One region of the Peribacillus sp. NPDC096540 genome, then DNA from elsewhere that is predicted to be linked to it. Evidence: a T-box and tRNA genes for the amino acid it is inferred to sense, from the RefSeq annotation. Region 1 holds a T-box; the other holds one or more tRNA genes.
The links. The T-box of region 1 lies ahead of pheS (phenylalanine--tRNA ligase subunit alpha). A T-box ahead of a tRNA ligase gene usually reads a tRNA of that ligase, here a tRNA-Phe.

Region 1 (6,270 bases):
GTCGATTATATTATTACAAATGCCGGCGGTTGTGGAGCATTCCTTATAGATTATGACCATTTGCTCCAAGATGAGCCGGAGTGGTACGAACGGGCCATTGCTTTTAAAAACAAGATGAAAGATATCAGTGAAGTTCTTGTGAATTTACGTTTTCAGGAAAAAGTTCGCATGAAACTACCCTTACAGTCAGTGACATATCAAGATTCCTGTCACTTACGGAATGTGATGAAAACCTCGAATGCGCCGAGAATTCTCCTACAGTCGATAGAAGGAATTGATTTTAGGGAAATGAAAGATGCGGACCGTTGCTGCGGCTCAGCAGGGATTTATAATATTGTAGAATCAGAGATGTCTATGAAAATTCTCGACTCGAAGATGAAACACACTAAATCAACACAGGCAGATATTGTTGTTACGGCAAATCCCGGTTGTTTACTACAAATGCAATTGGGAATCGAAAGAGAAAACTTAAGCGAGTGCACGAAAGCGGTTCATATTGTGGATCTGCTTTTAGAGGCTGTAGCATTATAAAACGGAGTTGTTAATTGACTTCAAACAGAATATAAAAGTAAATAAATGGTATAATCCGGATAAACATTAAAGTTTAATAAATGTGTAAGCCTTTGCTATGACTTGGTTTCACGTAAAAACCCGTTCTGTTTTGGGAACAAATTGTAATGTTATAACCAAAAATGAAATATTACATCCCCGTTTACTTAGGGATTTATCGGGTAGAGTTTATATAACATCCACTCAACAAAACCTAAGGAGGAATGTAACATGAATAAAACAGTATATGGTGTATATGAATCGAATGCAGAAGTAATTCAGGCAATTCATGCACTTAAGGCCAAGGGCTTTGAGGGAGACGATATTTTGGTTGTTGCAGACAAGGAAGAAACATTAGATTTTACGAATCATCAAGAAGAAACTGATGTTCATACGATGACAAATGTCCCAAACGACGAATCCTTTATGGACAAGGTAGCGCGCTTCTTCATGCCGGATGATACGGCTGATCTTTCAACAAGGTTAGCTAATGCAGGGCTTTCAAACAGTGAAGCCGCAGAACATGTTTATGATGTAGAACACGGGAAAGTTCTAGTTCTTGTAGAAGAGGGAGAAGGACATCTGGCAACGTCACGAGACAAATTCACTACCGGAGCAAGGGGTGTTGGAACGTCGGGAACAAAGTTGGATACGAACTCAGCTAACACTCGTTATAACGGTACCGAAAAAACGGATCCATTAAATAAAGACGACGGTTATGGAGTGAATGGACGAGACCGTGAAGATAGTCTGGAAACAGGCAGTATCAATAAAGGGGAAACATTGCGTATCCCGGTTGTAGATGAAAGCGTATCGAAAATACCAGTTGTTACAGATGAAATTGTTATCAAGAAACATGCTGTACAAGAAACTGAAAAAGTCCAGGATACCCACAAAAAAGAAGATACCCAGCTTGATAGTAATGATGATCCTATCGTACATGAAGAAAAGGGAACTGAACGAAGAAACGAGCGCTTCTAAAAGAGTGATGGAAAGGGCCTGCAGTTTTTAAAACTGTAGGCTCTTTTATTTCCTAAAGTCTTTTTACAATCGTGATGTATACAAAACTGCACCTTTGGGGTGAGTCCTCATTTGTTTAATTTGAGTCCATCCGGGTATAAATACATATAAGATACAAATCGGAATTATTAAAGGAGGAAGAAGCATGGGAACAACATTATATGGTGTTTTTGATTCTAATCCGGAAGTTATTAAGGAAATACAAACTCTCAAAGTAAAGGGAGTTCGCGATGAAGAAATAACCGTAATAGCAGATAAAAAAGAAGATTTGAATTTTACGAATGATAAGCAGAAATCGGATGTAGATATCATTTCGAATTCAGATAAGGATTCTTTTATTGAAAAGGTCAAACACTTTTTCTTGAACGAAGGTTCTGCAGACATGTGGAACCGGCTAGGAGATATGGGACTTGCCGATAGTGAAGCCACATCTTATATAAACGAAGTTGAAGCAGGGAAATTCCTGATTCTGCTGGATGAGCAAGTATCCTTATCACCCGAGGAAGACGTTACTACCGACGCCATGCTAAAATCGGACAGACTTACTACAGAGAATCCACTTAAAACAGGCGTGGTGAATAATCCGGATCCTAACCTTTTCCCGGAAACAACAGCTAATGCTTATCGAACAAGGGAAGTAGAAGCCCAACCAGGAAAAGCGAAGAGCTTTATGGGAATGCTACCAACATATTTGAAAATCAAGGGTTGAACACAAAGCGAGCTGAAGAAAGAGAAATTAAGGCGAACTCCACCGAAAAATATAAGGATCATAATCCTGAGGATTATGTGGGTACACTAGCGAGCGATTCCAATGTAGATCCATTTTCTGCTGATACTAAAAAAGCACTGGATCGGACTATGAACCCGAATGTTGAAAGTGTGCAGCAAGAAGAAAAGGATATCATGAAAGATGAATACATCAAAAATCGAATTAACACCGATCATCTGTAAGACGGAAAAATAACAGCCTGTGCAGGGCTGTTATTTTTTGGGGATGGTTAGAATCCCTTTATGCAAAGGATTTCTTTAATGATTAGTTAGGATTTCTCATTAGACAATTTGCTTGTTTATTGATCAAGCCGCAAGGTATAATTACAAAGGAATTAATTCTAAGTAGAGTAACTAGGAGGGGAAGAAACATGGAAAAAAACGTATATGGTGTTTTTGACTCTAATCCGGAACTACTTGCTGCAATTCAAGAATTACAAGCTAAAGGCGTTACTGGTCCCCAAATGACAGTAGCAGCTGATATAAAGAATGATGTGCAGCTTGGAAATGAACATACGGATATATTGATCATCGCCAATCAGGATAAGGACACGTTTTTTTTAAGAATCTTCCACTACTTCACAGATGAAGGATCTGGAGATTTACGCAGCTTTTTCACGAAATACGGCTACTCCGTTACTGAGACAAAAGCGTTGCTTGAAGAAGTGAGCGCAAAAAAATTCATCTTGCTGCTCGATGAAGAAGTCTCTATCGAAGAACTAAATGATAAAGTAGTACCGATAACGAAGTAAGCGAATACAAAAAAATAACAGCCTGCGAAGGCTGTTATTTTTTTAATCCTGATTCGAGAGCAGTAATCATTTCTTGTTTTTCCTGCTCAGATGAATTTTGCCAGATGACCTCGAATAATACGCCCAATCCAGGAAGCATTTTTTCCTCGCCATTCTGAATTGCATCGACAATCGTGTCTTCTAGCTGCTCTTGCGTATTACCAGTTACGTTTTGAATGATCGCATTTCTTAGGTTTAAATTCACATTTATTCCTCCTCATACACATAATGACTCACATTAATAGCATTTCACAAACTGGCATGCAATATGTATGTAAATTGCGTTATAATAGGACAATCAGTGTGAAGTTAAAGGAGCGTTTAACCTTGAAATATATTGAATCCGTAAAAAACCCGCAAGTGAAGCAATGGAAAAAGCTATTGACGAAGAAAGAGCGCGACAAAACAGGGAAATATTTAGTCGAGGGCTTTCACCTCGTTGAAGAAGCGTTAAAAGAAGAAATCGTCATTGAAGTGATTGTTAATGAAGAAACAGAAATGCCTGCTAATTTTACACTAGAAGGCACAGAAGTCATTTATGTTAAAAATGAAATTATGAAAGCGATTTGTGATACAGAGACCCCGCAGGGAATTGCAGCGGTATGTGAGCAGAAATTAATTAGTATGGCGTCCATTAATCCGGATAAACTACTGTTGATTGATGCGGTACAGGATCCAGGAAATATCGGAACGATGATTCGGACGGCAGATGCGGCTGGAATTGATGCGGTCATTCTGGGCGAAGGTTGTGCAGATCTGTATAACCCGAAAGTGGTCCGTTCGACGCAAGGAAGTCTGTTTCATATGCCTGTCATCAAAGGAAACCTTTCTGAAATCATCGATGAACTGAAGCAAAATGGCACACCGGTTTACGGCACAGCACTTGAAGGAGCCTCGCCATTTGAAGAAGTGGAAAAGTCCTCTCGATTTGCCTTGCTTGTCGGTAATGAAGGACAGGGAGTAGCAAAGGGCTTGCTAGAGAAAACTACGAAAAACCTCTATATTCCTATCTACGGGAAAAGTGAATCACTGAATGTAGGGATTGCTGCTGGGATTTTAATGTACCATTTACGAAAATCAATTTGAAACGGCAGTCGAATTATAATATAATAAAACAGAATTTTATAATGAAAACAACGATGACAAAGAGTAGTAACTTAAGATATCCATAACCAGGGAAAAAATGCCGTGACTGAAAGCATTTTTATGGCGCTGCTTAAGGGAATTCACCTTTCGAGTTGGCATTGGGAAGACGACAAAGAGTCCGAAAAATGTTCCGGTGAAGAGCCGTTATTTTTATGAAGTGAGTGCGAAGTTTTTTTACTTATGCACTAATAAGGGTGGTACCGCGATACATAAACCTCGTCCCTTTCTGGGATTGGGGTTTTTTTGTGTTTATTTTTAAAAAAGGAAAATAAAGGAGGAAGACATGATGCAGGAACGTTTACTAGAACTGCAGGAAGAAGCGTTGCAAAAAGTTGCCGCAGCTTCCGAACTAAAGGAACTGAATGAAGTCCGTGTTTCTTATTTAGGGAAAAAAGGGCCTATCACTGAGGTATTGCGTGGCATGGGTAAATTGTCAGCGGAGGAACGGCCGAAAATCGGTGCACTTGCTAATGATGTTCGTGAAGCAATCGCTTCAAAAATTGAGGAGAAACAAAAAGCTCTTGAAACTGCTGCTGTCAATGCAAAGCTAGCAACAGAAACCATTGACGTTACACTTCCAGGACGTCCGGTTAACAAGGGGAATCTTCACCCATTAACACGTGTTGTGGAAGAAATTGAAGATTTATTCATCGGTATGGGTTACACAGTCGCAGAAGGTCCAGAAGTCGAAAGCGACTACTACAATTTTGAGGCATTGAACCTGCCGAAAAGCCATCCGGCACGTGATATGCAGGACTCTTTCTACATCACAGATGAAATCCTAATGCGTACGCACACTTCACCGGTACAAGCTAGAACGATGGAAAAACACAAAGGCCAAGGCCCTGTTAAAATTATTTGCCCTGGTAAAGTATATCGCCGTGATAATGATGACGCGACACACTCCCATCAATTCCAACAAATTGAAGGCTTGGTCATCGATGAAAACATCAGCATGAGCGACCTGAAAGGCACGCTTGACGTGTTTGCGAAAAAAGTATTTGGTCAAGACCGTGAAATCCGTCTTCGTCCAAGTTTCTTCCCATTTACAGAACCATCTGTTGAAGTTGATATTTCTTGTAAAATCTGCGGTGGAAAAGGCTGTAGCGTCTGTAAACAAACAGGCTGGATTGAAGTGCTGGGCGGCGGGATTGTCCACCCGAACGTACTTGAAATGGCTGGATTCGATTCGAAAAAATACTCGGGATTCGCTTTTGGAATCGGTGTGGAACGGATCGCAATGTTGAAATACGGCGTAGATGATATCCGCCACTTCTATACAAATGATGTTCGTTTCTTAAAACAATTCCATCATCACGAAGCATAAATTTTATTTTAAAAAGGAGGACCTACCATGTTTGTGTCATATAAATGGTTACAAGATTATGTAGACCTTTCCGGCATCAATGCAACAGCGCTTGCTGACAAAATCACGAAAAGCGGTATTGAGGTTGAAGGGGTAGAAAAGAAAAGTGAAGGGCTTAAAGGAGTTGTTATCGGACATGTACTTGAACGTGAACAGCATCCAAATGCCGATAAATTGAATAAATGTCTAGTCGATATCGGGGCAGAAAATCCCGTTCAAATCATCTGTGGTGCACCGAATGTCGATAAAGGTCAAAAAGTCGCGGTGGCTACTGTCGGTGCTGTGCTTCCGGGCAACTTCAAAATTAAGAAAGCAAAGCTCCGAGGAGAAGAATCGCACGGTATGATTTGTTCGCTTCAAGAATTGGGTTTTGAATCCAAGCTTGTGTCTAAAGACTATGCAACAGGAATCTTCGTGTTTCCAAATGATGTAGAAGTAGGCAAAGATGCATTAGAAGAGCTTGGTTTAAGTGATGAAGTACTAGAGCTTGGCTTAACTCCAAATCGCTCTGACGCTTTGAGCATGCTTGGTGTTGCCTACGAAGTAGGGGCTATTCTTGGTCGGGAAGTAAAATGGCCGGTTATCGAGAAAGAAGAAGCAACTGAAAAAGCATCAGACTATATTAGTGTC
Region 2 (6,270 bases), on a different contig from region 1:
TCACGTAGAAATGTATCGTAGGTATCAATAATACCGTCTTTATCGTGTTTGCCACTTCTTAGCTGCGAAAGAGGGTCAGCTAGTATCGGGAAAGCAAGCTTCTTAGCTAAAGCTACAATTGCTTCCTTCATCTTTGGATGCCGTAATTCTCCACACACGATCATTCCTTGTTTCGCTTGTGACAAAGTAGTTGCCAGTGCCTCTATTTGTGAATCAGACAGTGATAGTGCACCATTTTCAATCATCACAGCCGGTGTCATTTTATTTTGCCTATATTCCTTAGCTTGTTCCAGATTTGGAATAAGTGGTTCACGAAGCGGGAAGTTCAAATGTACTGGTCCAGCTGGCTCAGTTGCCGCTGTTGATACTGCCCTTGCACCGATTGTTCTCGCATATCGCATCATTTCATCGGTACTTTCCGGAAGCGCCATTTCGATAAACCACTTCACTTGCCTTCCGTACAGATGAATTTGATCAATGGCCTGTGGAGCCCCGACATCACGCAACTCATGCGGACGATCAGCGGTCAGCACGATCAGTGGCACCCTTGAATAGTAAGCCTCAATGACAGCTGGGTAGAAGTTAGCAGCAGCTGTACCAGACGTACAAAGAAGTCCAACAGGTTCTTTTAATGCCTTAGCCAAACCAAGGGCAAAAAAAGCAGCCGAACGCTCATCCACATTAATATGAACTTCGATATCAGGATGTTCTACCAGCAGCAAAGCTAGCGGTGTGGATCGTGAACCTGGACTTACCACCACATGCTTCATCTTATTTTGTGCCAGCTCATCGACAAATGAAGCAGCATACGCTGTCAATGCATCTCGGTCATTCATTAAGATTTCCTCCTAAAGCACTTAGCATTGGATTAAATTTAATCCCCGTTTCCTGGAATTCACTTTCAGGTGTCGAATCTTCCACTACGCCGCACCCTGCAAAAAGCGATGCCTCATTATCCTGTAGTAGAGCGGAACGAATCCCAACTGCAAATTCCCCGTTCCCATAGGTATCCACCCAGCCTAATGGTCCCGCATAAAAGCCGCGTTCAAGACCCTCTATTTCTCGAATACGGGCGACAGCTTCTTCTTTCGGAAGCCCGCCCATAGCAGGTGTTGGATGCAGATTTTCTACAAACTCAAAAATCGTGACACCCTCATTGCAAATTCCACGGACCGGTGTATACAGATGCTGAATATGACGGTTTTTCATTAATTTCGGTTCAGTCGGAACGATTACCTTTTCACATACCGCCTCAAACGCATTTGATATCATCGATACGACGTATTGATGCTCTTGTAAATTCTTTTGGTCATGAAGCAGTTCATCACCAAGACAAGCATCCTCTTCTTCAGTTTTCCCCCGTCCCATCGAACCCGCGAGACAGGTAGAAAAGACTTCATTACCCTGCTTCTTTATTAAACGCTCAGGAGTGGCACCTACGAAACAGTCACCGCCCGCTTCCAAACTGAAAATATAGCTTAATGGCTGCTCAGCAATCAATTGCTCGAGTACTTTCTCTGAATCAATGGAACGCTCAAACACAAGGCGCAGCTCCCTTGCCAGAACAATCTTGTCGAGATCTGTTGACTTGATTTCCTCAACAGCCTCTGCAACCGTCTGCTTCCATTCCTTAGGTTTGACTTCCTTCTGCTTAACAAGAGTATTGGCACTCAATTCGGTGCCATTCAAGCTTTCGATAAGGAAAGATTCCCGTTCATTTATCATATCTATGAAGAGTTTTTCTGAATCATCCGGCGAACAAAGTAGGTTTGTCGTTAAGTAAGCTTGCTCCCCCACTAGCGATAGCATAAAGGCAGGTATATAAAACAGATTGTCCCCGAACTGATTCCAAAGGAGTGTACTGTTAGTTTCATAATCAAAAGAAAAGCCCCCAAACAGTACAGGACCAGTTGCTTCTACATCGGTCACTCCTGTTTTGACAGCAGTATTCTGCAGTTTGATCCAGCTCATTTCGACTTCTCTATAACGGTCGGCATTTGATGCCGCTTGGAGTTTCTTAACGTTGCCTAAACCAGTAATGGTTATTTCTTTTGCAGGGTCCTCCCAGAAAAAGCGTTCACCCGCATACCGTTCTCTTCCAGCTTGATAAAATGAAAGGGGATTGTTACAATTTATTTTCTTAATATGACTGAATAGAACTTGACCATTCAAGTCCTTTGCCTTTTGTATAGCTGAAGCCAGTCCCTGAAACTGTTCAGTTTCTTCTGAGATAGCCAAAAAAATCCCCCCAAATGTACATTTTAAAAGCTTTTTAACCTATTTAAAGATACACCTCTCTTCAACCCAATGTCAATAAAACGCCCCTTTATCAAACGATTCATGACTGCTTTTTTCCTTATTATATGATTCTTAGCGAATGAAGTAGAATATCCTTGATATTGGAAGTGATCGCATATGAAATACGATTGACACTCCCTGCCACTTTTCCTACACTAAATAGGATAACCTTTTGTGAACGATTTCAATATTTGATATAATTTCAAGAGAACTAATAATGATTTTGAGGAGAGAAATAATGCAAACAGAATACGACGACCTTCCCCTTAAACGAACCTGGAAAATTTGGTGGGAGTTAATTCGTCCACATACACTTACCGCAGCTTTTGTTCCAGTCCTACTAGGAACAGTGATTGCACTTTTAGAAGATGGCGTAAATTGGCTACTATTTGCAGCCATGATGCTTGCAAGTATCCTGATCCAAGCTGCAACGAACTTATTTAATGAATACTATGATTTCAAGAGAGGATTGGATACGGAAGAATCTGTTGGCATCGGTGGTGGCATTGTCCGTCATGGCATGACTCCAAAGCTCATCATGACTTTAGCTCTTAGTATGTATGGCATCGCACTGATACTTGGAATCTATATCTGTGCAGCATCATCTTGGTGGCTTGCTGCGGTAGGCCTGGTCTGTATGCTTGTCGGCTACCTTTACACTGGCGGTCCACTGCCTATTTCATACACACCATTTGGAGAACTTTTTTCTGGATTGTTTATGGGCTTTTTGATAATCTTGATTGCCTATTTCATTCAAACTGGTTTTGTTTCTACCACAGCTATCTTAATTGCTATACCAAGCGGAATTTTAGTCGGGTTAATAAATTTATCCAATAACCTCCGTGATCATGACGGAGATAAGGCACACGGCCGTAAAACGATGCCTGTAGTAATGGGCAGAAAAAATGCCTTAACATTTATGGCGATTATGTTTGCCTTCTCTTACCTATGGCTAGTAGGATTAGTCCTAGCTGGAAGCGTTACAGCATGGATTTTGCTTGCCTTCCTAAGCATTCCGAAAGCCTTGGCAGCAATCAAAGGCTTCGTCGGTAAAACGTCACCTATTACGATGGTACCTGCGATGAAAGCCACGGCCCAAACGAACACCTTCTTCGGCCTGCTTATGGCCATTGGATTATTCATCAGCTATCTTATTTAATCTCCAAGGACTGAGTCGATTTTGACTTAGTCCTTTTTTCTGCTTCTTATTCAATTTGTTTCCCTCCCCTCCGATTCGGGTAAAAGATAAGACAACCATCCAACCATTACTCAAATGAGATATAGACTTTCGAAGGAGTGAAATAAACATGGTAACCAAACAACAAACGCAACATTTAAAAAAAGAACTACTTATAGAAAAAAAAGAACTTAATAATAGGCTCAGAAATGATGAACAATCACTTCTAAATAAAAGTCAGACAGAATCTGTAGGGGAATTATCCTCCTATGACAATCATCCCGCAGACCTAGGAACCGAATTATTCGAAATGGAAAGAAACCAGGCACTAGATGAGCATGCACAATCTGAAATGGAAAAAGTCGAGGAAGCATTGAATGCGATAGAAGGAGGCTCCTATGGCCATTGTAAAACCTGTGATACAGAAATCCCTTTTGAACGGCTAGAAGCTGTACCTACCACTCTCTACTGTGTCGAGCACGCTCCAGAACGACCGACTACACAAGATCGACCAGTTGAAGAAGATGTACTGATTCCATCAAAGGGAGATAATTTTGAAAACCGTCATGGAAGTGAAATAGTAGATAAAGAAGATAGCTTTGGCGAAGTAGCCAAATTTGGTACATCTGAAACACCTGCGGATTACACGGGCGATCATGACAGCTATAATAATCTTTATAAAACAGAAGATGAAACCGATGGATTCCCTGAAGACTATGAAGGATTTGTAGCAAATGATATCGAAGGAAAAAATATAAGGGGTATCATGAATAAAAGGCAAAAAGAATATGAAGATACATTAGATGAAGAAAATGCTGAATCTCAGCTTGGAGACATTCCTTATAAACAGAAAGATAGTTATACCAATGAAGAGAAATAAATAAAAAAAAGAAGCATACAGGATGTATGCTTCTTTTTTATGACCCGTACGGGATTCGAACCCGTGTTACCGCCGTGAAAGGGCGGTGTCTTAACCGCTTGACCAACGGGCCAAATGGCGGAGAAGGAGGGATTTGAACCCTCGCGCCGCTCACGCGACCTACACCCTTAGCAGGGGCGCCTCTTCAGCCTCTTGAGTACTTCCCCATGGCTCCGCAGGTAGGACTCGAACCTACGACCGTTCGGTTAACAGCCGAATGCTCTACCACTGAGCTACTGCGGAACAATATGAATATGGTGGGCCTAAATGGACTCGAACCATCGACCTCACGCTTATCAGGCGTGCGCTCTAACCAGCTGAGCTATAGGCCCATAAATTGGAGCGGGTGAAGGGAATCGAACCCTCATCATCAGCTTGGAAGGCTGAGGTTTTACCACTAAACTACACCCGCGAAATGGGGCGACTGATGGGAATCGAACCCACGAATGCCTGAACCACAATCAGGTGCGTTAACCACTTCGCCACAATCGCCGTAATTTTTGAAATAATGGTGGCTCAGGACGGAATCGAACCGCCGACACAAGGATTTTCAGTCCTTTGCTCTACCGACTGAGCTACTGAGCCACATAAGTATTTAATTTTAAAATGGCGGTCCCGACGGGAATCGAACCCGCGATCTCCTGCGTGACAGGCAGGCATGTTAACCGCTACACCACGGGACCTAATAATTGCGGGGACAGGATTTGAACCTGCGACCTTCGGGTTATGAGCCCGACGAGCTACCGGACTGCTCCACCCCGCGACGGTAATAATAAAACGATTTTGCATCAAGTTTTCGTGTATATTGTTTTTTCCGCTTCCTCTATGTAAAGGTTGTTTAAAAACAACTTGCTGCTTTTAAAAGAAATGGAGGAGGTAGAGGGATTCGAACCCCCGCGGGATTTGACTCCCCTGTCGGTTTTCAAGACCGATCCCTTCAGCCGAACTTGGGTATACCTCCGTGGCTAAAAAAATTACATGGTGGACCTTGTAGGACTCGAACCTACGACCGGACGGTTATGAGCCGTCTGCTCTAACCAGCTGAGCTAAAGGTCCTTATATTTATTGGTAGCGGCGGAGGGGATCGAACCCCCGACCTCACGGGTATGAACCGTACGCTCTAGCCAGCTGAGCTACACCGCCAATATAATATAAGTTTTTGATGAAAAATGGTGGAGCCTAGCGGGATCGAACCGCTGACCTCCTGCGTGCAAGGCAGGCGCTCTCCCAGCTGAGCTAAGGCCCCATTCATTAGTAATCACGTGGTCGGGAAGACAGGATTCGAACCTGCGACCCCTTGGTCCCAAACCAAGTGCTCTACCAAGCTGAGCTACTTCCCGCAAAAAAACATGGTGCGCCCGGCGGGAGTCGAACCTACAACCTTCTGATTCGTAGTCAGATGCTCTATCCAATTGAGCTACGGGCGCATATTAAGATGGTGCCGAGGACCGGAATCGAACCGGTACGGTAGTCACCTACCGCAGGATTTTAAGTCCTGTGCGTCTGCCAGTTCCGCCACCCCGGCACATACGAAAAGTGGAGCGGAAGACGGGATTCGAACCCGCGACCCCAACCTTGGCAAGGTTGTATTCTACCACTGAACTACTTCCGCATGAAAGATGCGGGTGAAGGGACTTGAACCCCCACGCCTTGCGGCGCCAGATCCTAAGTCTGGTGCGTCTGCCAATTCCGCCACACCCGCATAATATAATGGTGAGCCATGAAGGATTCGAACCTTCGACCCTCTGATTAAAAGTCAGATGCTCTACCAACTGAGCTAATGGCTCGTACGTTTAATTTAAAAGATGGTGCCGGCAAGAGGACTTGAACCCCCAACCTACTGATTACAAGTCAGTTGCTCTACCAGTTGAGCTAC

Region 2: it has a tRNA-Phe gene. The T-box ahead of pheS (phenylalanine--tRNA ligase subunit alpha) is inferred to sense a tRNA for this amino acid. The anticodon was not compared.

What each region holds. Positions count from the first base shown of each region.
Region 1 covers NZ_JBNNTG010000017.1:60,678-66,947, forward strand. The annotation lists gene ACQKMR_RS15555 ((Fe-S)-binding protein) at 1-531, shown strand, start outside; gene ACQKMR_RS15560 (general stress protein) at 781-1,530, shown strand; gene ACQKMR_RS15565 (general stress protein) at 1,715-2,278, shown strand; gene ACQKMR_RS15570 (hypothetical protein) at 2,275-2,520, shown strand; gene ACQKMR_RS15575 (hypothetical protein) at 2,709-3,089, shown strand; gene sspI (small acid-soluble spore protein SspI) at 3,124-3,333, opposite strand; gene ACQKMR_RS15585 (TrmH family RNA methyltransferase) at 3,456-4,214, shown strand; T-box leader at 4,259-4,501, shown strand; gene pheS (phenylalanine--tRNA ligase subunit alpha) at 4,561-5,601, shown strand; gene pheT (phenylalanine--tRNA ligase subunit beta) at 5,629-6,270, shown strand, end outside.
Region 2 covers NZ_JBNNTG010000012.1:387-6,656, reverse strand. The annotation lists gene menD (2-succinyl-5-enolpyruvyl-6-hydroxy-3-cyclohexene-1-carboxylic-acid synthase) at 1-836, opposite strand, end outside; gene ACQKMR_RS12475 (isochorismate synthase) at 829-2,238, opposite strand; gene ACQKMR_RS12470 (1,4-dihydroxy-2-naphthoate polyprenyltransferase) at 2,537-3,457, shown strand; gene ACQKMR_RS12465 (TraR/DksA C4-type zinc finger protein) at 3,606-4,355, shown strand; tRNA gene ACQKMR_RS12460 (tRNA-Glu) at 4,396-4,467, opposite strand; tRNA gene ACQKMR_RS12455 (tRNA-Ser) at 4,471-4,561, opposite strand; tRNA gene ACQKMR_RS12450 (tRNA-Asn) at 4,563-4,637, opposite strand; tRNA gene ACQKMR_RS12445 (tRNA-Ile) at 4,650-4,726, opposite strand; tRNA gene ACQKMR_RS12440 (tRNA-Gly) at 4,733-4,806, opposite strand; tRNA gene ACQKMR_RS12435 (tRNA-His) at 4,811-4,886, opposite strand; tRNA gene ACQKMR_RS12430 (tRNA-Phe) at 4,904-4,979, opposite strand; tRNA gene ACQKMR_RS12425 (tRNA-Asp) at 5,002-5,077, opposite strand; tRNA gene ACQKMR_RS12420 (tRNA-Met) at 5,084-5,157, opposite strand; tRNA gene ACQKMR_RS12415 (tRNA-Ser) at 5,263-5,355, opposite strand; tRNA gene ACQKMR_RS12410 (tRNA-Ile) at 5,374-5,450, opposite strand; tRNA gene ACQKMR_RS12405 (tRNA-Met) at 5,461-5,537, opposite strand; tRNA gene ACQKMR_RS12400 (tRNA-Ala) at 5,565-5,640, opposite strand; tRNA gene ACQKMR_RS12395 (tRNA-Pro) at 5,658-5,734, opposite strand; tRNA gene ACQKMR_RS12390 (tRNA-Arg) at 5,745-5,821, opposite strand; tRNA gene ACQKMR_RS12385 (tRNA-Leu) at 5,831-5,919, opposite strand; tRNA gene ACQKMR_RS12380 (tRNA-Gly) at 5,932-6,006, opposite strand; tRNA gene ACQKMR_RS12375 (tRNA-Leu) at 6,015-6,096, opposite strand; tRNA gene ACQKMR_RS12370 (tRNA-Lys) at 6,106-6,181, opposite strand; tRNA gene ACQKMR_RS12365 (tRNA-Thr) at 6,201-6,270, opposite strand, start outside.